Regions from separate parts of the Mesobacillus jeotgali genome, predicted to be linked through region 1. Evidence: riboswitches for the same ligand, from Rfam matches in the RefSeq annotation. Region 1 holds a riboswitch; each other region holds the start of a gene.

The links. A riboswitch is a leader RNA that binds a small molecule or an ion and turns the genes downstream of it on or off. The one in region 1 is predicted to bind cyclic di-GMP.
Region 2: it holds a riboswitch for cyclic di-GMP, as region 1 does, so the genes downstream of both, FOF60_RS04490 (DUF5667 domain-containing protein) here and FOF60_RS22925 (stalk domain-containing protein) in region 1, are expected to answer to the same signal.
Region 3: it holds a riboswitch for cyclic di-GMP, as region 1 does, so the genes downstream of both, FOF60_RS19870 (DUF192 domain-containing protein) here and FOF60_RS22925 (stalk domain-containing protein) in region 1, are expected to answer to the same signal.
Region 4: it holds a riboswitch for cyclic di-GMP, as region 1 does, so the genes downstream of both, FOF60_RS04225 (anti-repressor SinI family protein) here and FOF60_RS22925 (stalk domain-containing protein) in region 1, are expected to answer to the same signal.

What each region holds. Positions count from the first base shown of each region.
Region 1 covers NZ_CP109811.1:4,519,488-4,526,950, forward strand. Annotated here, with positions in the region: gene FOF60_RS22920 (hypothetical protein) at 108-896, shown strand; gene FOF60_RS22925 (stalk domain-containing protein) at 942-2,111, opposite strand; cyclic di-GMP riboswitch class I at 2,319-2,401, opposite strand; gene FOF60_RS22930 (S-layer homology domain-containing protein) at 2,854-6,642, opposite strand; gene FOF60_RS22935 (hypothetical protein) at 6,918-7,316, shown strand; gene FOF60_RS22940 (hypothetical protein) at 7,361-7,463, opposite strand, start outside.
Region 2 covers NZ_CP109811.1:898,985-906,447, reverse strand. Annotated here, with positions in the region: gene FOF60_RS04515 (GNAT family N-acetyltransferase) at 1-81, opposite strand, end outside; gene FOF60_RS04510 (STAS domain-containing protein) at 194-1,042, opposite strand; gene FOF60_RS04505 (protein kinase family protein) at 1,322-1,936, opposite strand; gene FOF60_RS04500 (sporulation protein) at 1,989-2,387, opposite strand; gene FOF60_RS04495 (FbpB family small basic protein) at 2,408-2,533, opposite strand; gene FOF60_RS04490 (DUF5667 domain-containing protein) at 2,943-4,223, opposite strand; cyclic di-GMP riboswitch class I at 4,313-4,396, opposite strand; gene FOF60_RS04485 (pirin family protein) at 4,464-5,309, opposite strand; PreQ1 riboswitch class I at 5,491-5,535, shown strand; gene FOF60_RS04480 (QueT transporter family protein) at 5,542-6,027, shown strand; gene FOF60_RS04475 (glycoside hydrolase family 18 protein) at 6,269-7,463, shown strand, end outside.
Region 3 covers NZ_CP109811.1:3,872,355-3,879,817, reverse strand. Annotated here, with positions in the region: gene hemY (protoporphyrinogen oxidase) at 1-307, shown strand, start outside; gene FOF60_RS19880 (PAS domain-containing sensor histidine kinase) at 437-1,900, shown strand; gene FOF60_RS19875 (SET domain-containing protein) at 1,954-2,337, opposite strand; cyclic di-GMP riboswitch class I at 2,754-2,840, shown strand; gene FOF60_RS19870 (DUF192 domain-containing protein) at 2,934-3,278, shown strand; gene FOF60_RS19865 (Flp family type IVb pilin) at 3,295-3,486, shown strand; gene FOF60_RS19860 (A24 family peptidase) at 3,614-4,135, shown strand; gene FOF60_RS19855 (TadE/TadG family type IV pilus assembly protein) at 4,132-4,515, shown strand; gene FOF60_RS19850 (pilus assembly protein TadG-related protein) at 4,526-5,434, shown strand; gene cpaB (Flp pilus assembly protein CpaB) at 5,445-6,146, shown strand; gene FOF60_RS19840 (CpaE/TadZ family protein) at 6,169-7,032, shown strand; gene FOF60_RS19835 (TadA family conjugal transfer-associated ATPase) at 7,032-7,463, shown strand, end outside.
Region 4 covers NZ_CP109811.1:838,130-845,592, forward strand. Annotated here, with positions in the region: gene FOF60_RS04205 (ABC transporter ATP-binding protein) at 1-373, shown strand, start outside; gene FOF60_RS04210 (nitrous oxide reductase accessory protein NosL) at 496-1,128, opposite strand; gene FOF60_RS04215 (helix-turn-helix domain-containing protein) at 1,403-1,732, opposite strand; gene FOF60_RS04220 (hypothetical protein) at 1,958-2,146, shown strand; cyclic di-GMP riboswitch class I at 2,377-2,462, shown strand; gene FOF60_RS04225 (anti-repressor SinI family protein) at 2,492-2,620, shown strand; gene FOF60_RS04230 (helix-turn-helix domain-containing protein) at 2,722-3,042, opposite strand; gene treR (trehalose operon repressor) at 3,337-4,062, shown strand; gene FOF60_RS04240 (late competence development ComFB family protein) at 4,181-4,456, opposite strand; gene FOF60_RS04245 (type 1 glutamine amidotransferase domain-containing protein) at 4,658-5,176, shown strand; gene ltrA (group II intron reverse transcriptase/maturase) at 5,754-7,028, shown strand.

The sequences.
Region 1 (7,463 bases):
AAATATTCCCTTTAACCATTTTCTAGAACTCGTTCCTTTTCTCGACAGATTTATGGTAATATTTAAATGTTTTTACGAATGTTAATCAAAGGAGAGAACACCTAAGAATGAAAAAGTCACTTAAATTCGCTATTATCCCGGTCCTGATCCTGCTTGCGGGTACAGCAGGTGCACTATATTATTTTTTAAATGTGAAAGAATACGATGTAGCCGATGAAAAGGTAGACGAGATTACGAAGACTGAATACAAGGTTGCCTTGCCTGATTTGGGCAGTTTGGGAGATGGGATAGATGGTGGAAGTGATGAGAACAGGGATGACACTGGCTCTGAAGGTTCCGAGGCGGCTTTGGCTGATACTGTTAGTAATAACAAAGCTGCGGTTGCTGATACTGGCAGCAGGACTGAAGCTGGGACAGGCTCTCCTTCTAATATAGAGCGAGAAGCAAGTGTGACCAAAGGCAAGAACATTGATGGTGACACAACGAAAAATGAAAAAACAGAAGGGAAAAAAAGAAAGACTGACGGAGCTAAAAAGCAAGATGTTACAGCCGAAATGATAAAGGCAGCGTACCGTCCATCATTCGAGGCGCTCGAGGCACAAGCAAATGCGAAAATCGACTCACTGATCAGTACAGCTTATTCAGAATACAACACGAAAAAACAGAACGGTGAATCTATCTCAATCACTTATTTTTACCGGAAATACATCTCAGCCGGCAAGGAGCTAGAAGCAAGCACTGACGAAACGTTCAATTATTTATACGAATCCCTGCTTAAGGACTTAAAAGCAAAAGGCTTCAGCGCATCCGAAGCAGCCGAATTCACGACACAATATGAAAACGCAAAAGCAGCACGCGAAACAGCATTGATAGAGAAAGCGAGATCAGTGATGTAAACACAGTGAGGTACCTTCCAGTTTACTGGAAGGTACCTGTCATGTTTAATGCATCAATTCCGGTGGGTTTTTCATTCCTTTTTTACTTATAGCTATATAGATATCACCATGAACGCGGACTTTGAACCATCTGTCGTCAAATTTATACCATTTATCACCGAAAGGCACTACATTAGGTTTAGCTGGCTTATTCAATTCCCCAAAGATGTACTTATAATTATCAGGGAAGTATAAGCGTAGCATCTCTCTTGTAATCGCAGGGTGATAATGATAAAACGCTGACTTTTGATCGTCCCATCCCTTCATGGATATACTTGCCTCGACACCGTGTTTTGTAGGAATAGTATCAAAATAAAAAGTAGAGTATATTAAATCTTTACTGCCAGGTAGATATGCATGGAACAAGCCCGCCTGCGTTTTTCCTTTTTTGTCCCTCAATGCCACCATGCCATAACTTGATACTAAATAATCCGCAATTGACTGACCTTTTGAGGGTCCTTTTCCATCCGCAAACCTTGCCGGGGTATACGAAGTGACATGTTCTCCTTTTACCCATCCTGTGCTGCCTCTGTAAACGACTTGATAAAACCCTTCTTTGGAAGCTATGATCCTGAAACGGTAGGGATATTCAATATATCTCATTTTACGTGCCTTAGTAGAAGGCGCGGCGTACACAGCCGCATATTTTGTTGTCTTTTGCTTATCTTGTGGTAGGTAGGTTTCTTCATGAGAATAACCATCCAGGTAAAGCTTTATGGTTGGATTAATACCGTCCTTCGGCAAAGGCCCGATATAATAAGTTTTTGTCATCTCCCTATAACCAACAGCTGTTTCGTAACCTATCATGTTAAAGAAGCTAAAAGGAACATATTGAACACCATTTATCAATTTAGGACGGGCCTGGTTCCCGCTTGCTTCCCGGAGTTCCTTTTGGACACCATCAATCGTAATATAACTCTTTCCATTTGTGATCTCTACGACATGATCACTTAGTTGAATTCTAGTCGTTCTATAGGAGTGGTCATACTCAAATGTATCACCCATCAGCTTAATTACATTATGCAGAGGTATATAAACTATTCCACCCTCTGTTAATGTTTGTTCTGCAGCCTTTCTGTTCACGAATACATCAAGTTCTGCGGCTTTCACTCCTGGATTAAAAACGAAGGAGATAAACATAATCATACCTAATGCGATAAGTCCTTTTTTAACCATCTAATATCCTCCCTTTTACAAAAAGTTACTTCATTCTTCCATATCCCAATTGACATCCGCAGTTAAATAGTCGCAATTCATTACCCAAGCCTATTTTTGGTTTTTGTCTCCTTTGAAATTATTTTGCCTTTTTAGTCTGTACTAAGAGGTAGCGGACAATAAAAATAACCCGATTAATAAAATCGGGTTGCACCAAACAAAATTAAAATATGCAACCCGACGATCATAGCCATTGCCTTAGACTCGTAGCTTTGCGTCCCACCCTTTCGAATGGTTTGCCAATATATTCTATTAATTTAAATATATGAAAATATACCCAGAAAGTAAAGGGGTTTAAGTAAATATACCTAAACAACAGGCACCCCAGTTACTGGAGGTGCCTGTTGTTTTATCAAGCATTAATGAATCTTTGATATCCCCATATAAAGTATAAAAATACAATTACCAGGATAAGAACAAGATAGCCTAGCTGAACAAAGACTTTTTCCTTTTTCCTGTTTAGAAAAATGGCAATCAACACAGGAAGGGTACTGATAAGATAAAGTATGGCCAGAATGGAGAACTTTATCCCATCCCCTAAATTTGATATAAAGATCATGACCACTGCGAATAAAAGTACTTCAGCTATTCCCAGGCTCATCAACGCGGCAATAAGATAAATCAAACCTGTTTTTTTATTTATCGGGACCAGCTACTCTCTTATAAATTTACATCAGAGGAAGGTGGCATATACCTCCCGCGACTATTTACTATAAGGATATTCATAGATCATCATTTCCTGGATGTAAGGATAGAAGTAATCCAGGCTATGTGCATCAACTGGGTCATTCTTATCGTGAGGGTAAGGGAATTCTAATGCCATCCCTCCCATGCGCTGTCCTTCCATTGCTTTTTCAGCCAGCCTGAGCATATCTTTGTCAATGCTGTAATTGAAGACCACTTCACGGTATTCCTCATTGTTCAGTTTCCAGAACGGAATAGGAGAAGAAAACAATTTCACCCAGGTTGCAGCATTGAATAGCTTTACTGGGAAGTAGAAAGCTGCATTATACGTTCTCGTATTTTGATAGTGATCAAGATTTAAGGAATACGAGACTTTTTCTTCCTGCTTTTTGCTCAATTCTACTTCATCGACTAAATCTTTTTCATAGATTTTATATGATACAGTTTGCGCCAGGTACCCTCCCAGTGAATGACCTGTAATATAGAATTTCGCTGAAGGATATTTCGCAATTACTTCTGCTGCAAACTTGTATGCTTCTGGCAACTGGTAATGGTAGTTCAAGAGGCCAATACCTCCCAAATTCCCGATCCAGTCATTTTTATTATCCCATTTGGCGATGTTATCCGATCCCCGGTAGACGATGACAATATTATTTCCTTTTTTATAGGCATGGGCACCAAAGCCGCTGCTTGAGGTGTTATTATCAACGGCTTTCACCAGATTCCAGTCGCCTACATCCGTGTTTGGATTCGCAAGGCCATGCTTTAAGCGAATGGTCCAATCGTAGCCAATATCCACCACATCCGGCTTGCCATCTACATACCTCTTCAAATTGATATATGACATATCACTCATGATCAAAGTGGTCTTTGGCAGAATTTCCGGAATCTGCCTCCGGGCTGGCAATTCAGATGCATCCGGGAATGTATCTTTGTCCGTGTCTACTTTTAATGGATCGGAAATGGTCACAAAATAGCCGCCATTCATTGGGATATATTGTGTAGTTACTTCCTCTCCATCTTTAAGGCCGTCTCCATCTGTATCCGGATCCTCATAGTCTGTCTTCACCAATTTTCCGTTTCCTAGACGCATACCTTTTTTCTCAAGATAATCAGGCAGACCATCTTCATCTGTATCCTTGGTATAATCAATTGTCTCTTCCGCTGTTTCCTCTAATTGTTTTTCCAATTCATCTGCCTGTTCAGCAAAGAAGTACTTACCGCCTGTTTCGGCTGCGATTTTCTCAAGCAGATTCTGATTGACCCCGTTTCCAAGTCCAATCGTATAAATGATCACCTGATTGTCTTTTGCAAATTGAATTGCTTCATCATTCCAATAGCCATCCCCGTCTGTCAAGAAAATGACAAACCTTAAGTGATCTGGATTTCCATTGTTTTTTATTTCCTCAACCGCTTCCATTACACCATTGTATAAATTTGTTCCACCTGAAGAGTTTATGGTATCAATTGCGTATTTTACCTCTTGCTTGTCTGTAGTCAAACTCACAAGTACCCTTGCTGAGCTATCAAAATCGACTACTGCTGCTCTATCTTCCTCTTTTAGTTTATCAACAAATTTCTTAGAGGCAACCTTTCGAATTTCCGATGGATCATTTCCGTAGCTTCCTCCCATACTTCCAGAAGAATCAATCGAAAACACTACATCAATATTCTTTACCTTTCCGCTTTGATCTAAATCCGGTGGTCTGATTTCTGTAGCCCATGCTTCATCCCATTTCGCTTTATTCAATAGAATATATTTGCTGAAATGCGTGACTTTCGCTGTTACCGTATTGGTTATCGGGTCATGAGTTTGACCTTCAAGCATTTCTAGACGCTGGGCTTCTTCATTATAATAGTAAATAGCTGGGTCAAAGCCTTCTGAAACTACTGCTTCAGCATACTGAAAACTCATGATCACTTCGTCAAAACTTACTAGACTATTGAAATCGTAAGGAGCTCCAATATACCCAGGGATATTCTCGTCAATAAATGCATCTTCATCCTCAACCTTTGTAATCGTGATTGAATTTGCATCTATCGCCGGCCCCGTCATCTCTATTGATGGGGAAACAAGTGGATCTTTTTCCGTTTCCTCTACAACCGTTTCATGCACAATGATTTCTTCTCCATCAGGGGTTCCATTTCCATCTGTATCTTTTTTAAGCGGGTCGAAACCAAGCGGCTCTTCTTCCCCATCCAGGAGACCATCTTGATCGGTATCGGCAATTAATGAATCTGTCTTCTTGGCCATCTCTTCTGGGTCTGTCAATCCATCTAAGTCTGTGTCCTCTTTTAGCGGGTTAGTACCCAATTCATATTCCCTTAAGTTTGAAAGTCCGTCAAAGTCACTGTCTTCCTCGCCATCCATCGTCCCATTGTCATTAGAATCTTTTTTCAATGGATCAGAGAATAACACTTTCAATTCATATGAATCTGACAAGCCATCTTCATCAGTATCATTCTTCATCGGGTCTGTAGTCAATGTAATCTCTTCATGGTCTGGTAGGCCATCCTTATCGGAGTCCATGTCCATCTTCAATTCAACAGTATTGGAAAAACCGCCTTCCTCCGATTGTTGATACGCTTTAACTTTATAATAATATGTTTTACCCGGCTCAAGTTCAGCGTCTTCGAACTTAGTCCTATCGACTCCATTCACTGTTTGGATAAGCGTGAAATTCTGATTATCCTCACTTCTATATACTTTGTAACCTAGCACTTGTTGAATTGAGTTCCAATTCAATGACCATATTGCGGCTCCTGATTCACTTCTTACCCATTCTCCATTAAGAGCAGGTGACGAAATTGGTGCAGGTACTGGAGGCCCTGGAGTCACTGGAGTATCCTCCAATTTTTCGACTGCTAGAACAATGGTTTTGTCAAAACGATATACATCACCAGAGCTTAGCTTTGTTTCGATTGTGGCTGTGATGGTGTAGTCTTTTGTTGTGTTTTGCTGGGCATTGAACACAGCACTTTTCTTGTCTTCAGTTGGAGTCAGCTTGCCTCCGGTTGTCTTCCATTCTACTGCATACTCTCTTGTATCCTGGTCCAGATATTTCACAGATAATGTGGCATCCTGGAAATAATATGGTTTTTCCACATCAGCCGAAAGCAAGAATGCCTTTTTCACGAATTCCTTTTCTGCTGATTGTTCTGGATTGGTCGGAGGTGTATCTATCTTTTTGACATAATTAATATAGCGTGACATAAAAAGGGAGAATTGCAGCCTTGTGAGGTCATCCCCTGGACGGAAGGTTCCATCTCCGTAGCCTGTTGTGATTTTGTTAGCAGCAATTGCTTTGATGTAGCCATGTGCCCAATACGACGCTGGTACATCTTTAAATGTCTCTTTATAAGTATTTGGCGTTTTCAATTTATATGCCTTCGCTAGGATTTTTGCCATCTCTCCGCGAGTCAGTTTTCCCTGCGGATCGAACTGGCCATCACCTTTTCCGCTGATGATTCCTTCCGCTACAGCGGCCGCTATGACATCAAATCCTGGATGGCCTTTTTTAATGTCCTTGAAATGTGGATCTGGACGATTTGACGTGTCCAGCTTCATCTCTCTTGCCAGCATCATGACTGCCTGCAGGCGTGTGATTGGCAGATTCGGTCTAAAAATATTGTCAGCATAGCCATTAATGATACCTAACTCTACCAATTGACCTATTTCTTTTTGGTACTTCGGTAAATCCTTAAACCCCTTTTGCGGGCTCGCAAATGCTGCAGCAGCTATTGATTGAACCATCAACAGCACAACTAAAAACACTGCTAAAGCCCTTCTGATATTCCCATTCCCCACTTACATTCCTCCTAGATTTTTGGTTTTTTGTTCCAAATAATACAGTTCTATATCTTATCCTAATTTCCTTCAGTATTTTAGGTCTTTTTGAGTAATTTTCCATATTTTCAGTTTGTTAAAAGGGGTATTTGAGGTAACAGGCACCTCGCAGTTAAACTGGTTTGTATCTGTTTTTAAAACATAAAAGATGAGAGAAATTAAAAAAAATAATTTTTCCTACAAATATATGATAATGTGAATCTATAGAGACTTAAGGAGGGGAGAATAGTTCTATAATGAAAAATTACTTATTTATTGCTTTTCTTACTGTTTCAACTCTTCTAGCAGCCAAACCAGGAGTTTTGAATCAACCTTCAAATTCAAATGACTATTACAATGAAAAAGAATTCATACATCAGATTAACTTAACAAATCCTCCCAATGAAGACTTATTAATAAGTGATATCCAATTTGCACATCTCGAGGAGCTCAAATCATCCTCAACGGGTCTAATTCGCATGTCATATCCTAATCAGGAAGATAAGGTTGATAGCGATTTCGGAAAGACTGTTATAGAAAACCTAATCGAGAGTAGCTTTACCATTGACTCTGGTGAAGGAGAATCTTTTGAAGATGATCATGTATATAATGATTTGAATATGCTCACAATCACAGTTTCTCATTATAGTTATTAAGTACTTGAACAAAGTACAGGCACCTCCTAAAAGGGAGGTGCCTGTTACTTTGTTATATATTTTCCAAAATCACTTGGAACGTCTGGTGGGTTGTCCATGCTGATGCGGTGGGCAATCATGGTTCCTACTTCTGGATAGAAGTGGTGC
Region 2 (7,463 bases), 1.2 Mb from region 1:
TTCGACAATGTATCGTGTCATCAGATGGTATAAATCTGGAATATCTCTTTTTTCAACCGTACGAAAAATCAGCTCAGCCATAGTTTTGCCTCCATTATTAATTAGAAATTTATCCTTTTGATATTCTCTTTTTGAAAGACAAATCCTCTTTATTCTGACCGCAAAAAAAGCTGCCTGAGCAGCTTTTTCGAATCTATGCATTTTGCAGAGTCTGGATCTCTTTGAATGCCTGATGAAGATTTGATTTCACCATAATGCCCTCAAGGTTCAGACCAAGCGTTACCATTGTATGGGCAACCTCTGGACGGATACCGGTCATGATTGTTTGTACCCCTACAAGTGACAGGGCGTTGATGACCTTGAACAGCTGGTCCGCAACCATCGTATCCACAATCATTACCCCGGACACATCAAAGATGAGGTGAGTAAGTTTGAGTTTTACAGCCTGGTCCAATGTTTCTTCCATCAATAGCTGGGCTCTTTCAGTATCAACGTTCCCGACAAGAGGCAATACACCGACTCCAGGCATTAATGGGACGACTGGCACTGACAGTTCCAGCAACGCTGTTTTGGCATTTTCAAGGCTCTTTTGGTGCGCGTCGACAAACGTTAGGCTGAAGCTGTATATAGCATGGTCCATTAATGGATCAATTATATCTAATACACCAAAGATGGCAGAAGCGGACATATCCTTCGCTTCTTCTTTGATTGCTTTCCAGATATGCTCTCTGTAATAGCTTGTATCTTTTAGTGCTTCATCTAATGATGCACCGAGTTTGTAAATATACTCTCCGGTTTCTTTTCCCCAGTTTGTAATTTCCCCAAAAACCTTCTCCTGGTCTTCATGTTCAATCAATGCCTGGCCGAAAATTTCAATGAAGTTCGCTCGGATCTCAAGAATCTGCTGTTCAATTTTTCCAAGGTCATATTTCTGTGCTTCCGTTAAAACTGCTTCAGAATACCTATCTTCGTGAACAGCCTTAGCGATTTCATGCTTCCTGCTGACAATTGCTTCTCCTAATGCTTGCAGTTCTGTGGTCATTTAGATTCCTCCATGTGTTCAATGACAATTTAATATATATGCTTCTACAATTTATCTTCCAAAATGCACTGTTATAAACCATCATAACGCAGGTTCAGAATGCAGGACAAGTTTTTGAACTTATAGCCCATGGGCCATCTTGTTCTGCTAGACGAGTGAGGCAGCTTTTTTGCCTTCTGGCGCTCCGTACAGGAATATGTAATGAATAAAGACTGTTTCTTATACCTTGCTTCGTAGAAAGCTCATCGAGAAAAATAAAAAGAGGACTGCAGCCATGCATTAATTAATAGATGGCAGCAGTCCTTTTTTATAAATAAAAGCAATTATATTCATAGCAGGTTCTGGCATTTTTTTCGGAAAGCGGTCATGCCTGTAAAATTTATAAAAGGCAGTTTTTAAGTCCTCCCACTGGGAACATCGCTTTGTCTGCCTGAATCGAGCTACATCTATAAGCTTGACTTCATCATCTGGAGTGATGATAATGTTCCGCAAATGTATGTCGGATGGGTTCAATCCCTTCTCTCTTGCAAGCTTAAGGGCTTGATCGACTTCCTCAATGTGGCCCGCGGCAATCGGCATGCCATTCACCAAGCATTGATAGAGTGTCATACCCCGGACATAATCCATTACCAGATAATTACTTCCCGATTCATGAAGAGCAGGGAAAAAGGGATTTCCAGCAAGCTCCTTATAAATCCCCGCTTCTTCTGCTGCAACCTTTTCAAACTGTGGAAAAAAAACCTTTAAAACAAGATCCGTTCCTTTGATTCTGAAAGCGAATGCACTTCTACCTTCTCCAACCAGCTTTAGTGATGAATCTTTATGAACTAAAGCTGCTTTTGATCCTCGGATTGAATAAACAACACTGTTTGCCAAGTGTCCATATTGATTCATTCTATTGCTCCCTTCTCTATTTCCCTAAAAGGTGAAAAAGGTTTTTTCATACTCACTGATTCCCTTTTACCACCTTGATCATATCTTCATCCCAGCTTTCTGTTCCCTGCTTAAAAACAAGCTTGGTTTTAAAATGATAAGAAATATCCTTATTTGAAGGAGGAACATCATCTGGCAGCAGGAAGGTGAACGGCACATCATCATTCCCATTCGGCTGGATCCTTAACGGCACATCAATTGTTACAGTATCCAGTACCTTTTCAGCTTCCGACTTCAGGTTAACCATGACAAGAGCACACTCAATCAACTGCAGGTCCTGGTCAACCGTTCCGCCCTTGATCAAGAATTTTCCATTCACTGACTCCCCAGGGATTAAAACATCCTTCTCCAAAATCAGGTCAATCTGGGCGGATCCTACTCCGAGCAAAGACATATACTTCCTTAATAACATCCTGTTCCTCCGTCTATTAACTATTTTGGATTGGTGTATTTGTCATCAAGCCGCTTCTCAATTATCTCGATCCGCTTTTGGTCTGCTAACAATTCTTCCTTGTTCTTTTTGACAAGCTCATTAAAACTAATCTTTAATTTCTTCACAACATCCACACTCCAATACTTAAATTTATGTTGATCGTTAGGAAAATGCCTCTTTATATCTATAGAAGATTTATAAAATGTTTCTACATTCCTTGCTCTTGCACATGCTTGTGGGAAACCCTTTTTTTTGATCTTATAAGGTTACCCATAAAAATACCTTCACCCGCTCAGGTGAAGGTCTGAAAACAAATAAAGACCTTCACCAAATATGGCAAAGGTCTTGCTAACAACTATCGTTGCCAACAAAGCCGGGAGTGATCTCCGTAATGACGACTCTGTTGTGAAAGCTACTCCCCTTTAGGAGAAACTATTCAAATGTATACGATTATGATACATGACAGTGCGCATTCCGTCAATTGATTGGAATCAAACTGGGAGGTAGTGTTCTAGCATTGACTCTTGATAACTTTTACTTACCGTTATTTTTGCCTTTTTCCTTGTTTCCCTTTTCATCACCCTCATCGTCCTGCTCATCATCATCTTCGTTGGCTTCATCTTCTTGTTTTTCTTTATTTTTCTTGGCTTCTTCACGTTTTCTTTCTTCTTCTTCCTTGGCTTCTTCACGCTTTCTTTCTTCTTCTTTTTTAGCTTCTTCACGCTTTTTTTCTTCAGCTTTTTTAGCAGCTTCTTTTTGTTGCTCTTCAGCTTTTTTGGCAGCTTCCTTTTGTTGCTCTTCAGCTTTTTCGGCTGCCTCTTTTTGCTTGGATTCTGCTTTCTTTTCTTTCTCTAGTTGTTTTTCTTCGGCATTTTTCGATGCTATAGCTTGCTTCTCTTCAGACTTCTTTTCATCTTTTGCAATACTTTGTGCTGAAGCAGCACTTACCTGCTCGACAGTGGAATTTTCAGTGGCTGTCTCATCACTTTCATTTTCATTTACAGCTTCAGTTTCCTCCACTTGCTGTTCGGTATCTTCTGTGTTGCTCTCTTTTTCGGACGCATCGGTATTTTCATCAGTTTCTGTATCTTCATCTTTTTCTTCTTCAGATTCCTGTTTTTTGCCTGATGCGAGACCTTTCATTTGCGAAGGATGGACACCTAGCTGCTTGGCTGCCTGGCCGAATCCGATCTTTTCTTCTGTATATAAAGCAGTGATTTCCTCTACTGTTTTACCAGCTGCTTCTGCCAGCCAGAAGATTTGGGCGATTTGGCCATATCCCAACTCCTGTTCACGCAGCTGAGCAACCATTTCCTGGTCCAAATCTTCCACTACATTAGCAACGATCTTTGCTTGTTCCGTTGCTTCTTCAACCTCTTCCTTCAGCTCATCCTCAAGTTCTTCAGTCAACTCATCTTCAACTTCAGATGCTTCTTCAAGCCCTTCCGTCAGACTTTCTTCCCCTTCAGCATCGGTCCCATCTTCTACAATCACTTCCGTTACCTTTTCCTGGGCTTCCTCAAGTGCCGCTAAGTATTCCTCAAAGGCAGCTTGAACGAATTCTGCTTTTTCTTCAGCTGACATCGCTGTGGCTTCAGCCAATCTCTCGTTTGCGAATTCAAGCAAAAGCTGGGCTTCTTGTTCATCATCGAAGGTTACCAGAATCTTCAATTCCTCAAACAATTGATCAAACGTAAATAAAAACTCGTCAGGAGTCGTACCCGGATCTACCGTTTCGACTATCTCATCTGCAGAGACTCCTGTTCCAAAAGCCAGCATTCCTGTCAATAATGTTGATGCTAAAATCTTCTTCATTCCAATACCTCCACTTTTACCATATTGGAATTAAAATCGACAAAAAAAGTGCTGTCCGAAGAGCAGCACATACATAAGATATGTGAATCTTCGGCAACTGGCTGGCATGGTCGATGACTTTAGCCCCTGTAGCTTTGCGTCCCCAGATTTCCCTGGGTTTGCCATTATCGGATTTTAATTCTACTTTTATCTTACTTTTTCGACAGAGAAAAATAAATAGAAAGTTTTAAAAAGTTTAGGTTATTCAGCCGCCTTGCCGAATTTCCCTTCCTGATAATCACGGTAAGCCTGGCGAATCTCCTCCATCGAATTCATCACGAACGGTCCGTAGGCGACCACTTCTTCTTTGATTGGCTTACCGGAGTATACCAAAACGCGGGATCGCTGATTTGCTTTTAGTAAAATTTCACTTAGGCCTTCGCCGCCGTCTTTAAAGGTCAATGTTGCTGCGGAAGACTTTTTAAGGTTTGTTTGGCTTGAACCTGCCTCTATATCACCTGAAAGTACGTAAAGGAATGCGTTATGTCCTTCGGGTAATTCATATGCGAACTCCGCTCCCTCAGCCAGCTGAATTTCTGATAGGGTAAAAGGTACCAGTGGTTCGAGTGGTCCTTTCACTCCGGCAGTTTCTCCTGAGTACACCTTTAAGGTACCGCCTTCGAACTGGACTACAGGAGCGTGTTCGGAATACACATTTTGGTAAGAAGTGGTTGTCCCTTTTAAATCCTTAGGCAGATTCAGCCAGAGCTGCAGTGTATGCGCTATGTCATTGTCTACTGCCTCTTCAGCATGCCGCGCACCACTGCCAGCGTTCATGTACTGGATGTCACCAGACTCCAGGATGCTGTGGCCGCCATGGTTGTCAATGTGCTCTAGCCTGCCATCAATGATATACGTGATTGTCTGGAAGCCGCGATGCGGGTGATCGGAAAAAGTACCACGCTTAAACCAGTCCTCCGCCATTAAAATGAAGGGGTCCAATTCCCTCCAGTTCTGGGGATTCAGCACAAGTCCTGCCTGGACATGCGGCATCCCTCTTTCCTCATATTGAACTGTCCAATGTTTATTGACATCTCTTTTGAACATTTTGAAAACCCCTTTTAACGAACTGTAGTTACTATCCCTAAATTATAACAATCCCGCGACATATTTTAAAATAAAGATACTTTAAACTGAGATATTCATTGTTGGCCCAATATCTATTATTCTAAGAAAAATTATATTGTGAGAAGGCCTTTTATCCTATATAATATTAAATTGGCTTTTAAATAACGTGGTTCGTAACCATCCCACGTAAAAAAACTAGGAGAGATGAAAAATGAATACTAGAACGATTGTCCGGAACGGGATTCTGGCTGCTTTATATATTGCCGTTTCTGCCGTCATCCAGCCATTTGGCTTTACCAATGTACAGTTCCGCGTGTCGGAAATGTTTAATCACCTGATTGTTTTCAATAAGAAGTATTTCTTCGGAATAGTATTAGGTGTATTTTTAACAAACCTGCTTTTCTCGCCAATGGTCGCCTATGACCTCGTCTTTGGAGTCGGCCAGTCAGTATTATCCCTGCTGATTACGATTTTCACAGCCAAATATATTAAAAGTATCATCGGCCGTATGATTGTGAACACATTAGTCTTCACGTTCACGATGTTCCTGATTGCGATTGAACTGAACCTGGCATTCCAATTGCCATTCTGGTTCACATGGCTGACAACGGCTGCAGGTGAATTCACGGTAATGGCCATAGGTATACCTGTCATGCTTGCGATTCACAAACGAGTAAACCTTGAAAAACTAGTTTAAGATAGATGAAAACGCATGGACAGGGTGTCCATGCGTTTTGTTATGGGCTGAACCAGTTTCCAACAAGATTTTCACCATACAAGTCAGCGATTTTAATATCTTCTCTTTCGTTTTTTCAATTTCCTCGCCGTAAAATTTTTTTTCAAATCCTATTTAGAGATTAATAAACGATCCTCCTTCAACATATAATTCCTTTTTTGCTCATAGCATATTGTAGGACTTTTTCCTGAGGGGGTTCATTATGATCATTCATGTTGTGCAAAGAGGGGAAGCTCTGTGGCAGATTTCAAGCAGATATCAGGTCAGCGTAACACAAATCAGCGAAATTAATGGCCTGGAAAATCCAAACCAATTGGCCGTGGGCCAGGCTTTGCTTATTCCATCTTATGATGCTTTCCATTCAGTTCAATATGGTGAGGCATTGTGGTCAATTGCCCAGCGTTACGGAACGACCGTAGATGCCATTATCCGGGCCAATGCCATCACCAACCCTGCTCTGATCTATCCTGGAACCGTTCTCCGTATACCCGCAGCCCGCCACACCATTCAACGTGGCGAAACCCTATGGCAAATTTCCCAGCGTTATGGTGTAACCGTACAGTCAATCATCAAGGCCAATCAAATCCAAAATCCGAATCTGCTGTATCCAGGGACGATTCTCGTCATTCCAAAACCTAAACCAACGATTGAATCCAATGCCTTTACCTACCATTCTGACGAAAAGGCCATTGAGCTGGTCGGCGAAGTTGCCGATCTGATGACCTATATCGCTCCGTTCGCTTATGTCATCCAGCCTGACGGATCGCTTGTCCTTTATATGAAGGATGATACCGAAGCTATCCAGACAGGACTGGCACAAGGGGCACTGCCAATGATGTCGATCACCAACTTTACAGCCACTGAAGCCGGAGAGAATATTGCCCATGAGGTTCTCGCCAGTGAAGCAAATCGCGCCACTCTCCTTAATAATATCCTTTCCGTCATGCGTGAAAAAGGTTACCGGGGCCTTAATATCGACTTTGAAAATGTCCTTCCTGCCGACCGTGAGCTTTATAATACATTTCTTCAGGAAGCCGTTGATGCTCTTCATAAAGAAGGCTATTTCGTTTCAACTTCCCTTGCGCCGAAAGTCAGGGCAGACCAGAAAGGATTATTGTATGAAGCGCATGATTATCCCGCACACGGCAGGATAGCAGATTTCGTCGTATTAATGACCTATGAATGGGGATACCGCTATGGTTCACCTCAGGCTGTTTCACCTTTGAATGAAATTCGCAGAGTGCTTGATTATGCGGTTACTGCGATTCCAAGGAATAAGATTCTAATGGGCTTTCAGCTATATGCCAGGGACTGGATCATCCCGCATGTTCAGGGCCAGGAAGCTGAAACATACAGTCCGCAGGAAGCAGTCAGCCGCGCCATCAAATATGGAGCAG
Region 3 (7,463 bases), 650 kb from region 1:
GAATGACCAGGAAGCAGTGGATTTGTCAGATGAGGAGATTGTGGAACTGGTTTTAAGAGATTTGAATAAGACAATGAACATTACTGCTAGACCCCTCTTCCATGTCGTAACAAGGTGGAGAAAAGCGATGCCGCAATATACGGTCGGGCATCTTGAAAGAATCGCCCAGGTAAAAAAGCAGCTTAGCCAGGAACTTCCTGGCGTCTTCCTTGCAGGAGGGTCATTCGAGGGCGTGGGCATCCCCGGCTGTATCGACCAGGCGGAATCTGCGGTGGTGAAAGTAATCAGCCATCTAACTTCCAAGTAATATCTGCCGCTATCTTTAAAAGGTAGCGGTTTTTTACTTTTAATAGTGTGAAAGCCAAATATTTCTTTTTAAATATCTAAATCTTCTGTAAAATAGAGCTAGAAGCTTAAAAAGTTTGGGGAGATCTCTATGCGTAGTAGTTTTCCAATATTTGGAACAGATGATGAAACAATCTATAATCCTAATGAACTGCTAAGTTTATTTTTGGATTGCACAGCTGATGGATTTGCTATTGTCGATATGGAGAATCGATTTTTAAGAATAAACCAAAAGTATACCGAAATATTCGGCTATACAGAAGAAGACTTAATTGGAAGAACTTTTTATGAGTTCTCGAACCCTGATTTTGTTCCAGGAATCATAGCCCAAGTCAAGAATGGAAAAGCTTTTACAAATATGATAACACAGCGATATCACAAAGATGGATCCATGCTGGATATTGCGGTCTCCTACTCTCCGTTCAAGAATAAGCACGGGAAAATCATCGCTATCATTGCGATTTACCGTGACATCACCAAAATGGTGAACATGGAGCGTGAACTGAATAGAACGAGGGAATTGTACGAATTGATCACCGAGAATACGACTGATATGATCAAGGTGATTGATAAGAATAAAGTGATTGTATACGCTTCACCCTCGCATGAAAAAGTAATCAGTCTGAAGCCAGAGCAAATTGTCGGCAAGAGCTTGAGTGAATTTTTGACTCCTGAAGAAGATGTCATTCTTGATAAAAAGTTGAAGGAAATTTTAGAAACAGGTGAACCCCAGATTTTACGGAAGAAGTTTACGACTTGTGATCAAAACACGGTTTACACAGAGTACAATTTTTCACCGATTTACAATGAGAGAAAAGAGATAGAGTCATTTGTCAGTGTCGGCCGGAATATTACCGACCGTGTCAAGCAGGACGCGACGATCCGAAACCTCGACAGGCTTTCTGTCACCGGACAGCTGGCAGCAGGAGTAGCTCATGAAATTCGCAATCCGCTTACTTCATTAAAAGGTTTCTCAAAATTATTGCAGACATGTCTCGATAAGGAGAAGCAGGAGGATTACCTGGCTATCATCATGAATGAGCTCGACAGGATCGATACGATTGTCAATGAGTTCATGTCACTTGCAAAGCCGCAGGCGGTAAAGTTTGTAAAGGGAGACCTGAAGTCAATCCTGGACAGCACTATCAAAATCATTCACCCGCAAGCATTGTTGCATAATGTCCAAATCATCACTCATTATCCAGAAAAGAATCTGATGCTATCATGCAATCCACACCAGCTAAAACAGGTATTTTTAAATTTCCTGAAAAATGCGATTGAATCCATGCCTGAAGGCGGAAAAATTCATATTGACCTTCAGATGAAAGATTCGGGTCAGGTGCAGATAAGCATTTCAGATGAAGGAACAGGCATCGAATCAGACCGGCTTAAATACCTTGGGACGCCTTTTTATACGACAAAAGATAAAGGGATTGGACTTGGATTGACGGTGAGCAATAAAATCATCCAGGAGCATGATGGAACAATGAAGATCATAAGTGAAGAGGGTAAGGGGACCACAGTGATTGTTGAACTGGAATGTTTGGAGACATAGGGCAGAGAGAACCATAAAAAAAGCGGCTTCCTGAATCGGAAGCCGTTTTCGTGTTACTCTTCTTCTTTGTTGAACCATAATGGGTCGTTATTATCCTCTTCCCCATTATAGTTAATGAAAATTTCTTCCCCGGCGCTGATATCACGATAGGCATAGAAATCAAATGTGTGATTGTCAAAATTGATTTCATACGTTGCGTTAGGCTCGTATGAGTGGTTGAATAACATTCCATATCCGAGAAGGATAGCAGAATGATTAATGCCATATTCGAAGGCATAATCCGCCAGCGCCGTTTTCTCGATATGGACATGCTGGTCGTTCGGATACGATAGCACGGGAGCCTCATGGATCAATTCGCCTTTTGCAATATCACGAGTTGCGAATATCCCTCTATTGAATTCCCCATCGCTAATTTCAGAAGTTTTAACTTCAATCATTTTTTTCACCTGCTCGCTCTATTACATTGTTGTTACTTCCTCTTTTAGCATGACGGTTTTTTTAAAGAAATGCAAATTAATTATAAAATCTATATTTATTTCAAGAACATCCAGTGGTTTATGGCCTAGTTAAGACAGAAAAATCCACAGAAAATATAACATTATACCTATAAAACTTAAAAGGAAGCATGCCTAATTATCCACAATAAAAGCTTTGTACAGTTAAGTTATTCACAACAGAAAATTGTTAACCACCCAAATTGTGATTTAAGAACTATCTATCGGAAAAGTAGTTTCTTTTTCCTGAGCAAAAATACCTGGTTAAATTTTTAGAAAAATCAGGGTTTTTGATGGATTTTGTTGAAGAATGATTCAAATTAAGATGTGGGTAAGAGATCAGTCGGATATACACTGGTTCTCGATAAAGGCAAACCTGGTGAAAACCAGCGACGCAAAGCTAAAGGGGCTACGGCAAACCATTGCTAAGCCAGCCAGCTACCGAAAGATCAGGGTGAATTACATGAAATATGTATTCAGCGAACCCCCCTTTCGGTAAAGGCGGGGTTATTTTTGTACAGTCGGAGGTGAAAAGCGAAATGAGACTTGTGAACGAATCGAACGGCAAAGAATTGGCAGCGGATGTAAAAATAGCAGATACCTTTTTCAGCAGATTCAAAGGGTTGATGCTGACAGAAAGCTTGCCAGAAGGACACAGTCTCTATATAAAACCCTGCCGGTCCATCCATACCTTTTTTATGAACTATTCCATCGATGTTCTTTACATCAACGAGAACGACGAAATTGTAGGCGCGGACGAACAACTTGAGCCTGCGAAAATGGGAAAGCGCTGCAAAGGTGCATATTCCGTCTTCGAGCTTCCAGAAGGCACGATCCGGAATAGCGGAACGAAAGTCGGTCATTCTATCAAACTAATAAAATGAAAAGGGGTTTTAAACAATGAAAGCAAAACTAAAAGCACTATTCACTGAAGAACAAGGACAAGGTATGACTGAGTACGGTTTGGTACTTGGAGTTATTGCGGTAGCGGTTGTTGGTGTGTTGGCTTTATTACGTGAAGAGATTCTAGCTATGTTTGAAGAGGTAACTACAGCAGTAACCGGAAGAAATGATACTCCTCCTACACCATAATCGTTACTATTGACTGATACATTTATACATTCACTTATAAGTTGTAGTCAGAGGTACACCAATAAACAGCCTCGCGTTGAGAAACGTGAGGCTTTTTTAAAACTCCTCACTGAAATGAGGTAGATCGATGTTAGTCGACTTTTTATTGATCGCATTAATAGTTATTTGTGTCATAACCGATTTGAGAGAACGGAAGATTTATAACAAGGTGCTGCTGCCGTTTTTACTGGCGGGACTGGTTTTGAATTCAGTTACTGGTGGAATTGCTGGCCTCACCTCTGCACTTGCAGGAACAGCAGTGGGTTTCTCTATTTTGCTGATCCCTTATTTGCTTGGAGGGATGGGAGCTGGGGATGTGAAACTGCTTGCGGTGGTTGGAGGCTTAAAGGGAGCTGTATTTGTATTGACGGCGGCTGTTTATATGGCGCTGGCTGGAGGAATTATAGCGCTGATCATCCTGTTTTTCAGAAAGGGTGCTATAAACAGGCTAAAGCAGATCGGCATGTTCCTTGGCGGGCTGCGCAGCGGTATGAAAGTCCCGCTTGGACTGGATAAGGAAGCCTTGAACACCACCTATCCATATGGGGTGGCCATCGCGATTGGAGCTTTGGCTGCCATTGTGTTTCCAGCTGGGGGAGGATTGCTTTGAGACGTGATGAGAGAGGGCAATCACTTGTTGAGACGGCCCTTGTTCTGCCGGTTCTTTTATTGCTGTTGGTAGGCATTTTGGATTTCGGAAGGATTATGTATTCTTATGCCCATCTTCATATGGCGGCCCAGGAAACCGTCAGGGTGGGAGGTCTCGGTAAAAGTGATTCCGAAGTCACTGCTTTTGCCAGGGATTATGTACAGCTGAATGAAATTGATCAACTGGCCATCACTATTTCTCCTGGAGAAGCAGGGCGTGTTGCTGGTGACTATATAACTGTGAAGTTGGAATATCCTTATCAATTTTTCACTCCGTTTATATCCAGCCTGTTTTCTTCATCCTTGACGATTAAGGCGGAGTCAACGATCAGAGTGGAGTGAGGAGGAAAAAATGGCAAGAAGATGGTTAGCGGATGAATCAGGAAACACCATACTTTTGGCGGCCCTTTCAATGTTTGTCATCCTTAGCATGGCCGGTCTTGCAATTGACGGCGGGATGGTATATATGACGAAGGCAGAGCTGCAGAAAACGGCTAATGCTGCTGTCCTTTCTGGAGCACAGGAGCTGACAAACAATGAAGCGAAGGTTGAAGAGGTGGTACGAAGCATCGTTGCAGCCCATAAAGATGGCTCAAATGTAGACAATATATCAATAGACATGGAGAAGAAAGTCGGTATTGATTTATCCAAAAAGGTAGATCTCGCATTCTCAAAACTACTTGGCTTTGAAACTGTCGATGTCAAAGCGCATTCTGCTGCCGAGTTAAGAACGATGGGACGGGCAGAAGGGGCAGCACCGCTGGGCATCGATGACAGCATCCCCTTGGAGTTTAATAAGGAATACCAGCTGAAAGTGGATACTGGCGGAGTGGAATATGGCAATTTCGGCGTCCTTGCCCTGGGCGATACAGGGGCCCGGCCGTATGAAGAAAACCTCCGCAACGGCTATCAAAACGAGCTTTCTGTAGGGGATATCGTCATCACCCAAACAGGTAATATTGCCGGTAAAACAAGGGAAGTGGTCAAGGAGAAAGTGAATTCGTGTCCAGAACTGCCAAGGGATATTCATTCAAGAAACTGCTCACGGATCCTGCTTGTCCCTGTCTATCAGCCTTATAACCACGATGTAAACCAGGTAAAAGAAGTGAAAATCACTGGATTCGCTTACTTTTACATTACGGATCCGATGGACAGCCATGACACTTCAATCAAGGGGATTTTCATCAAACGCGCAGGAACGGGTTTTGAAGGGGAAACAGCCGCCTTTAAGGGCGCATACAGCATTCGAATAACGGAGTAGGTGATCAAATATGCGGTCAAAGCTTGTTTTGGTCCTCGCATTAGTAATGGGCATAGTAACGACATTTTTATTCTTTCAATATATGAATCAAGTGAAAGCTGAAAAGGCGATGAATAGTAATTTGGTGGAGATTGTTGTCGCCAAAGAGAAAATCCAGAAAAATGAGCAAATCACTTCTGCAAAACTGGAAACTGCCATGGTTCCTGAAAAGGCATTGCACGCCAACTCTATTAAAAGCTTTGGCGATGTTGAAGGGAAGCTGGCGAACGCTGAGATTGAGCAAGGCGAGCCAATCCTTTCCCACCGGCTGGGATCCCAGACAGCAGAAGATATCTATGTTTCGAGAAAAGTCAGGGATGGCTATCGTGCAGTTTCTGTAGGGGTTAATTTAAATCAATCAACTGCGAACCTGATTGAACCTGAAGATGAAGTCGACATTATGTTCTCTAAAAAGCTTCCGGGGCAGGAAGGGAAAGTTGAGTCTAAAATCATTTTGGAAAAAGCAAGGGTACTGGCGGTTGGGCGGAAAATGGTCCTGCCTGAGGATACACAAGAACCTTATGCCGAATATACGTCAGTCACGGTAGAACTTAAGCCGGCGGATGCCTTAAAACTTGTCAATTCAGCCGAACAAGGCAATATCCATTTCATGCTGCATAAGCGGCCAGTCATAACGGAAAAAGAAGCAGCGGGCGACAGCGATCAAGATTGAAGAAGATGGAGGGTGACCAATCATGGAAAACACGGATGAACTGCAAATACATGAAAAGAAGCCGGCTAAGATGAAACGTGGCGAGCTTATTGCCGTTTGCAGTGCAAAAGGCGGGATTGGTCGCACGGTCCTGACTGTCAATCTGGCTGGAGCTTTAGTGAAGAAAAATATATCGGTGGCGATATTGGATGGAGATTTTCAATTTGGAGATATCGGGCTAGCTATGGATTTGAAGTCTTCTTTTACCATTAAAGAAGTGATTGAGGGGATGAGCACTCTCGATGAACATTCTATGGAAGGCTATATGTCGAAGCATGAAAGCGGTGTGAAGGTCATGGCGGCTCCGGACCGGCCTGAGTTTGCAGATCTTGTTACGAAAGAAGCAGTCGATAAAATCCTCGACCTGATGCTGCTGAATTATGACTATGTAGTCGTCGATACATCTGTAGGCCTTAATGATCATACAGTCCATATCGCTGAAAAAGCAGACCAAATCATGGTTATGGCCAATCTCGAGATGACAGCATTAAAGAATACGAAGCTGATGCTTGAGACCTTCGATATCCTTGAACTGAAAAATAAAGTCACACTCGTAGTGAATCGGGCGAATATGGAGAGCGTCATCCAGGCAGCAGATGCGGCCAGGATTCTTGGATATGAGGATCCAGTATATATTCCAAATGACTTTCAAACATGTTCACAATCTCTTAATATTGGAATTCCTTTTGTCATCAACCAGGGCAAGACCGATGTAGCCAAAGCCATTTTTAAAATGGCAGAGAGAATCTCGAGCAGGCGGGAAATTACCTTGTTCAAGGAAGCAAAAGGACCTTCTTTCCTATCAAAATTAATTGGCAGAAAACGCATGAAGGGAGGAACAGTGTAATGAGCCTTCTGAACCGCATCCAGGAAAGGACACAGCAAGCCGAAGCAGTAGAGAGCCAGCACGATGAATTTGTTGCCCATGCTAATCCGCAGCAAAAGGTTGACATCCGGGCTGTGTTCAGGGAGCCGCATAAAAAAGAGGCTGTCAGTCCGGAAATCAAAAGGAAGCAGGATAAACATCAGGAGCTTAAAAACCTCATTCATAAAAAGATTCTTCAAGACTTTAAAGATGCACCTGTAGAGGACATCATTCCTCAGCTAGATGCGATGGCGATCGAAATCATGAAAGAGGATGAACAATTCAGGGGCAGCATTGACCGGAAAAAGGTCGTCGATGAACTGAGGAATGATTTGACGGGGTTTGGACCGATCAATCCGCTTTTGATTGATGAAGATGTCAGCGAGGTTATGGTAAATGGACCGGCTCAGGTC
Region 4 (7,463 bases), 1.2 Mb from region 1:
AGTTATGGAAGCTCTTAAGCAGGTTGGGTTATTTGAAGTACGAAATATGCAGATTAAACAATACTCTAAAGGAATGCAGCAACGTCTCTCACTGGCGCAAGCGCTATTGCCGGATGTCCCTCTTCGGATCCTTGATGAACCTACCAATGGGCTGGATCCATTGTGGGTGTTCCGCTTCAAGGAAATTATCCTGGAAGAGAAAAAGCAGGGCAGGACGATTCTTTTTACTACTCACATCCTTAGTCTCGTTGAGGAATTGGCAGACAGGGCTGCGTTCATGCAGGAGGGGCAGCTGCAGTATTGTGATTCAGTAACATCACTTGTAGAAAATAACGGTGTCTATACGCCGCTTGAAAAAGTCTTCTTTCATTAATTCTTGATTGTTTCCGGAGTTCGAGTGAAAATCGATCCTACATGCAATGCAAAAAAATCCCGGCGCTGATTTCGGCACCGGGATTTATTAAAGTGTTCATGGCCTTTCGAGACTCCACTAACTTAATGGCCGCTTTCCTCTTCGCCTTCGCCATCCATATCATTTTCCTGATCCTTATCCATATCCATGCTATCGCTGTTCATCTTCATTTTTTTCATGTAGCGTTCTTTAGAGATTTGGTCAATCTGTTCCCATGATGCCATTGCGGGATTCTTGCCGTTGTTTTCTGAAATGAATTTCTCGGCGCTTTCATTATCCTTGAAGAAAGCATAGCCATATTTCATAGGTGTTTTCAGATCTGCTTTCACAGGAATCGAGGAATTGGCATCGATCCATTCAGATGTAATGTAATCGCGTACCCACTTTTCTTCAAATTCGACATCATCACGCCGTGTGATATTCAACAGACATCCGGAGTCGTCAAAGAATACATACTCTCCGTCTTTCGTTTTGGCCTGAGCTGTAAAAACACCCATTGGGTCAGCTTCCTCGTATACCTTCATATTGCAGAAGGCACAAACATCATCAGCGCCGGGTTCATGAGGACCATCTCCATGATCATCCTCCTCGTGTTTCACTTCCGTTGCCGCAGTCTCCTGACCGTCTTTCTGCTCCTTTTCAGCTGCTTCATCTCCGCAGGCAGAAACAATTATCATTAAAAAGAATGCCATCATGACAGCAGATAATTTCTTCATTTTATTCTCCTCCTTTGATCGATTTATATCCTATCAAGGAGTTGTGATTAAAATGCGAAAAATCAATGGTGAAAACGTGATAAGCTCACTGTTTTTATGAATATTTTGTGACAATTATTCCACCATCGTATATGGTTTGCCAGATTGCAGTGGCTGAACGACTAATTATGTACTTTATTAGTTCAAACTATATCCTTTTGTGTTCCTGAAGCACAATGAATGTGAAAATAGATGGTCTAAAGAGCGAGCTTGCATTGTAATTTATATAAAAGCTTTACTGTTTATCCTGTTTATTCATGCTTTTAAACTTCATGAAATCCAGATAGTAAGCAAAGTCTTCCTTGCTGATTCCATTTTTTATTGCCTCATCAACGAGTCCAGCCCATTCCTCATCAACAGGTATCATTTGCTGTCCCATTAAATACTCAACCGTTGTATCAAGATTGTCTGCTAGTCTGGAAAGCACCTGTAGAGAGGGGTTTCCCTGGATCCCCCTTTCGATGTAACTGAGATAGGATTTGGACACATTCGCTTTTTCTGAGAGTTCGCTAATAGAATACTTTTTTTCAAGCCTTAAGCTTTTAATTTTCTCGCCTACGCTCATATGGGAAGCTCCTTTAATTCACTATTAATTCATTATAACGAACAAAACAGTTCTTTTAAAAATACAAGAAACTGAGATAAACGGAGTATTTTCTTAAAAAAGAACGATTTTTGTTCTTTTTTAAGAAAATTAGCCATATTTTAGACTTTTTCAGAATTGGTACAAATGAACTATACTTCAATGGAATAATGCAGCAAGTCACTTAAAAAAGGGGGCTGGATGGCCGTGTACAGAAAAAATTGTGATCGATGCAATCGTCCTTCGTTTAGCAGCAGCGAGGTTGGGGAGTGGCTGTGCCCGATTTGCGGAAATGATTTAACAAGGTATCCTTTCTTTAATGCCGTCAGCCTTGAAAAAGTGGCCATTTTATCAAACTGGAAAAAGCAAAGGTATAAGAAATCTACCCACCCATAAGTTTATGGGGGTAAATAAATAAAAAGAGTTCAACAATTAAAGATATTATTTGACAAAATATAGTGTTTAAATGGTTGTAATTTTCAGAAAAATACTATTTCTAGCTGTGATTTTGTAATTGTTTGGAAGAAAAAAGAAAAAAACCTTCTAATGCTGGCGACAAATAGTTACATGTTAAATATATAGAACAAGGTACAATGACATTGGGAGTTAAGAAGTGAGTAAAAAGATACAGAAAAAGGCAAACTTGTTGAAAAACTAGGACGCAAAGTCACGGATCTAAGGTGCAATCGACTATGATGGCCGGACTGCCTGGAATACTAACTGTATTTTGGGGGGAAGAACTTGATTAAAGAGCAGGTAGTTTTCGAAGAACTGGATACAGAATGGATGCAGCTTATAATGGAAGCATTAGAAATGGGAATTAACAAAGAAGAAATCAGGGAATTTTTAATGAAGACAAAAAATAGCTAAGTGATTTATACATAGACAGTTTAAGTGAAATCGAGCAGCTCTTATGGAGGTGCTTTTATTTTTTGCATGAAAAAGGACAGCCATTAAAGCTGTCCTTAAAATTATTTATTGTTGAGTCTCCATTTATTGAATTCCAGGAACTCACGGAATTGGTCTTTTGTGATTCCTGAATCCATTGCATCTTTTACAAGATTGACCCAGTCTGAATCCATGTTCTCTTTATCGGGCTGCTCATGAATGAGATGGTCCACCGGTACATTCAGTACTCCAGCTATCTTTTCTAAAAATTGGATTGAAGGATTTGTTTGAAGATTTCGCTCCAGGGAACTCAAATATGATTTGGCCACGCCAGCTTGTTCTGCCAATTCGGATAGGGACATTCTTTTCTCTTGTCGAAGTTTTTTGACGCGTTCACCGATCAATGTTATCCACACCTTATCAATTTATAGTTATATCATAACAAATCTGATAAAATAGTTCCATATTGAGAACAACTTATAGAACAATTATAACCAAACACAAACTATTTTTCGTCTGCTTTTATTAAAAAACATGTTGGGAAAAAACTCGTTGCTTTTATATCGGCCATTGAAGTGGTCAGTTGTACATCATTTTATGGATTGTTTATGAAAAATCCATACACAGTTGTCCATTGTATTCAAACGGACATAAAAAAGGTAAAATGGTAGCAATCAGACAAGGTACGGTGATGTTTTATGCAGAAAAAGTATTTATTGATCTATGAAGAAATTTCGAAACAGATCCAGGAAGGAGCTTATCCTCCTAAAACAATTTTGCCATCCGAAAACGAATTCGCGGATATGTACCAAACTTCGAGGGAAACCATCCGCAAAGCACTGAATCTGCTTGCTCAAAATGGATTCATCCAAAAAATTCGCGGCAAAGGTTCGCTTGTACTGGATTTGAAAAGACATCAGTTTCCGATAACCGGATTAATCAGTTTCAAAGAACTGGCGAAGAACATGGGCGGAAAAGCGAAAACGACTGTGGAAGAATTCACTCTCGAGCTCGCAGGCCGGGAAATTGCCAGGGAATTGAATATAGCTGATGATGAAAAGGTTTGGAAGGTAAAAAGAGTCCGGCATATTGATGAAGAACGAGTGATTCTCGATAAGGATTATCTCGTAGAAAGGCATGTGCCAGGACTGTCGAGCGAGAAATGCGAAAACTCGATATTTGAGTACATTGAAGGTCAGCTTGAGAAGAAAATCAGCTTTGCGAAGAAAGAATTCACGGTGGAGGAACCCAGTGGGGAAGACCGGAAGCTTCTTGATATGGAAGGATTTCATGCAATCGTCATCGTGAAAAACTATATTTATTTTGATGACGCGACCCTGTTCCAATATACAGAATCAAGGCACCGTCCCGACAAGTTCCGGTTCGTTGATTTTGCCAGACGGATGGATACACAGACTCTATGAAAAAAAGAAGCTGCCATTGATGCCGGATTAACCAGGCAATCAAATGGCAGCTTTTATTTTTAGTAAAGAAAATAGATATTTCACTTAGAGGCGTTCCCTGCTCCATGCATTCTTCTGATTAATGTTTCGGGTACTTCCCGACAAGATGGATGGCGCTTATGATTCTCTTATTGATCCAGGTCCTGTTTTCCTGGGTATTAAGCTGTTCATAGACCATCTTCCGGCCGTCTTCTGTAGTGACATAGTGACTTGGAAGAGTGTTCAGGCTGATGGCGATGATATCGTTCCGGCATTTCTGGCAATTGCAGAAAGTCTGGTAATCCGGGCTCATCATCAGCACATTGACAAGAGTCGAAACGACCTCTTCCATTACATTGATATAACTAAATTTCATGATGCCTCTCTCCCTATTGATGTCCTAAGTTAAATTATAGTTGAATGACAGAAATATAAAATCTTTTTTTTATCTTTGCTATAAGATAGGTCGAATTACACTGAATTATATAAAAAAATGGAAATACAGCTGGATGTTTCATAGTTGGAGGACAGGGAATTTTAGATAGTGGAGAATTTTTAAAAAGGAGATGTTGAAACTATGGGTAAAAAAATTGCCTGTGTAATAACAGATTTATTTGAAGATGTAGAATATCTTGAGCCTTCACGAGCTTTTACCGAAGCAGGGCATGAAGTTGTAACAATCGAAAAAGAAAAAGGGAAGACCGTAAAAGGCAAGCAGGGTAAAGCCGAGGTCAAGATTGACGAGAGCATTGACAACGTCAAGCCGGAAGATTTCGATGCATTATTCATTCCTGGCGGCTTCTCTCCGGACCAGCTGCGTGAGGATGAGCGATTCGTGGAATTCGCCAAGTACTTCATGGATGAGAAGAAGCCAGTCTTCGCGATCTGCCATGGACCTCAGCTGCTGTTGACAGCCAAGACACTCGAAGGCAGAGGCGCGACAGGCTACAAGTCCATCCGCGTCGACATGGAATATGCCGGAGCGAAATACATGGATAAAGAAGTCGTCGTATGCTGCAATCAGCTGGTAACAAGCAGGGAGCCGAAGGATATCCCGGCGTTCAATCGCGAAGCACTAAAAGTGCTGGAAAGATAATATTAAGAACCCTTTTGCTGAAGCAGAAGGGTTTTTTACTGCGTGCGTGCCCAGGTAAGCCGTTAATTGCTAGTTGGTGAAAGTCCAATCTGAGTAAGTGCCAAGACGCTCAGTAGCTGACAGGCAGCTGGTGGAGAAATCCTAAGGTTGAAGCCCTGTGACAAAGTAACTCCCTCCGCGGAGTGCGAGCGACCTGACAGGTTGTAACATAAAGTGAATCCTGCCGTCTCGTCAAAAGAACCTGCTCTCGGGCAGCCAAAGAGATGTCGAGCCTTGATGTAGTAGGCGAAGACCATGGAAGGTGTGAGGAACTTGGAAACAACACCGAAGAATCTCTCGGGGTAAGGGGAGCGACATGTCAGGAAAGTAATTAACGGAACTGGGGATACCCTCCTCGTCACTTTCTTATGAAAGTAAAGCTGAAACCTATAAGTGAAAACGAAGTGGTGAAGGGATGAGAGGGAGTCGGAAGGGGTCATAGTACCAATGATGACAATGACAACACAACATTGTCTAGGGAAGGACGGCGAATGCCAGTACCCTACTTCGTTCATATGTCCAAAGGAGGTAAGAGTCAGTGAATGCCAGGAAAATGGCTAACTACACCAATAATGATAAAGCTCAAGAACTCTGGAAGACGTTATATCTTTGTGCTAAGGAAAGTTCATCTCGAAGATTTCACGCACTATATGACAAGATTCATCGGCCTGACATCTTATGGGAAGCATGGCAGAATGTGAAACGGAAGAAAGGAAGTGGCGGTGTCGACGGACAGACGATTGAACAAATCGTCCTGGATTACGGGGAAAGGAAGTTCATGAATGAAATCTTCCTTGAACTGAAAGAGAAACGTTACCATCCTAGTCCGGTGCTCCGTACCTTTATTCCGAAGGAAGACGGAAAACAGCGTCCACTGGGAATTCCAACAATTAAAGACCGGGTAGTCCAGACGGCAACGAAAATGGTCATTGAACCGATATTCGAGGCTGATTTCCATGACTGCTCATTTGGATTCCGTCCGAAAAAGAATGCCCATCAAGCCATGGCGAAAATCAGGAAAGCGAGTAAGAACTGCTTTTGGGTAGTCGACGTCGATATCCAAGGGTACTTCGACAATATCAATCAAGGAAAACTGATGAAACTTCTGGAACAACGCATAAGTGACAGAAGGGTATTGAAACTGATTCGCAAATGGCTGGAAGCCGGCATCATGGAGGAAGGAAACATCAGGAATCCGACAACAGGAACCCCTCAAGGTGGTGTCATCTCTCCATTACTCGCCAATATCTATTTAAATGTCATGGATAAATTATGGCAGGAGAGATTTGGAGAACTCGGAGAATTGATCCGGTATGCGGACGACTTCGTCATCATGTGTAAAACGAAGAAACAAGCAATGGAAACCATCCGAGTCATCCAGGCGATCATGGGGAAGCTGGATTTGACCATCAATCGGGATAAATCCAGACTGGTCAATATTTGGAATGACACAGACGGATTCGATTTCCTTGGCTTCCATAATCGAAAATTCCCTATCCGCCGTAAAGGCGGCAACACGTTCTATGTCATGAACCACATACCGAAAAGGAATGCCCTGAAGAAAATGCGAGCGAAAATAAAAGCATACACGGAACCGAGAAACAAACTTTACTTGGATATCTGTGACTTGGTCAAAGGCTTGAACAGGAAGTTACAAGGGTTCAAGAACTATTACCAACTTTCACCGCAAGGAAAGAAATGGCTGAATCGCATTGACTGGTATGTTCTTGAGAGATTGGTCTTGTTTTACAACAAAAAAGAAGAACAATCCCAAGAAGCACGGGAACCTGAAAGATGTAAGGAAAGAAGTTGAACATATATTAGTGAAATTGGCGAGTTAGACCAGTACGTACTGCCAAAGAAAGAAGAACGTCGGAAAGCCGTATGAGGGAAAACCTCACGTACGGTTTGATGAGGAGGAGCTGAAAGTAAAAGAAGAAGCCAGGAAGGCTCCCTCTTTGAAATCAGTTTCTTACTCTACTTGGAAACTGGAAAAAACGCGTGGAATTTCCAATTCGCTATAAAAACTAAAATTTCGCTATAAAAATGAAAAAGTCGCTATAAAAAAGAAATTTTCGCTATAAAAACGTGAAACTCGCTATAAAAGATTATTTCAGAGATTTGTTTAGGCTGATTTACCAAGAAAAGTGGGTACCACATGACTTTATTCAGTAAACTAAGGCTATTTTCATTTTACACATCGATGAACTGGTTCATTTTGCGAAATTATACGTATAAGATAATATAG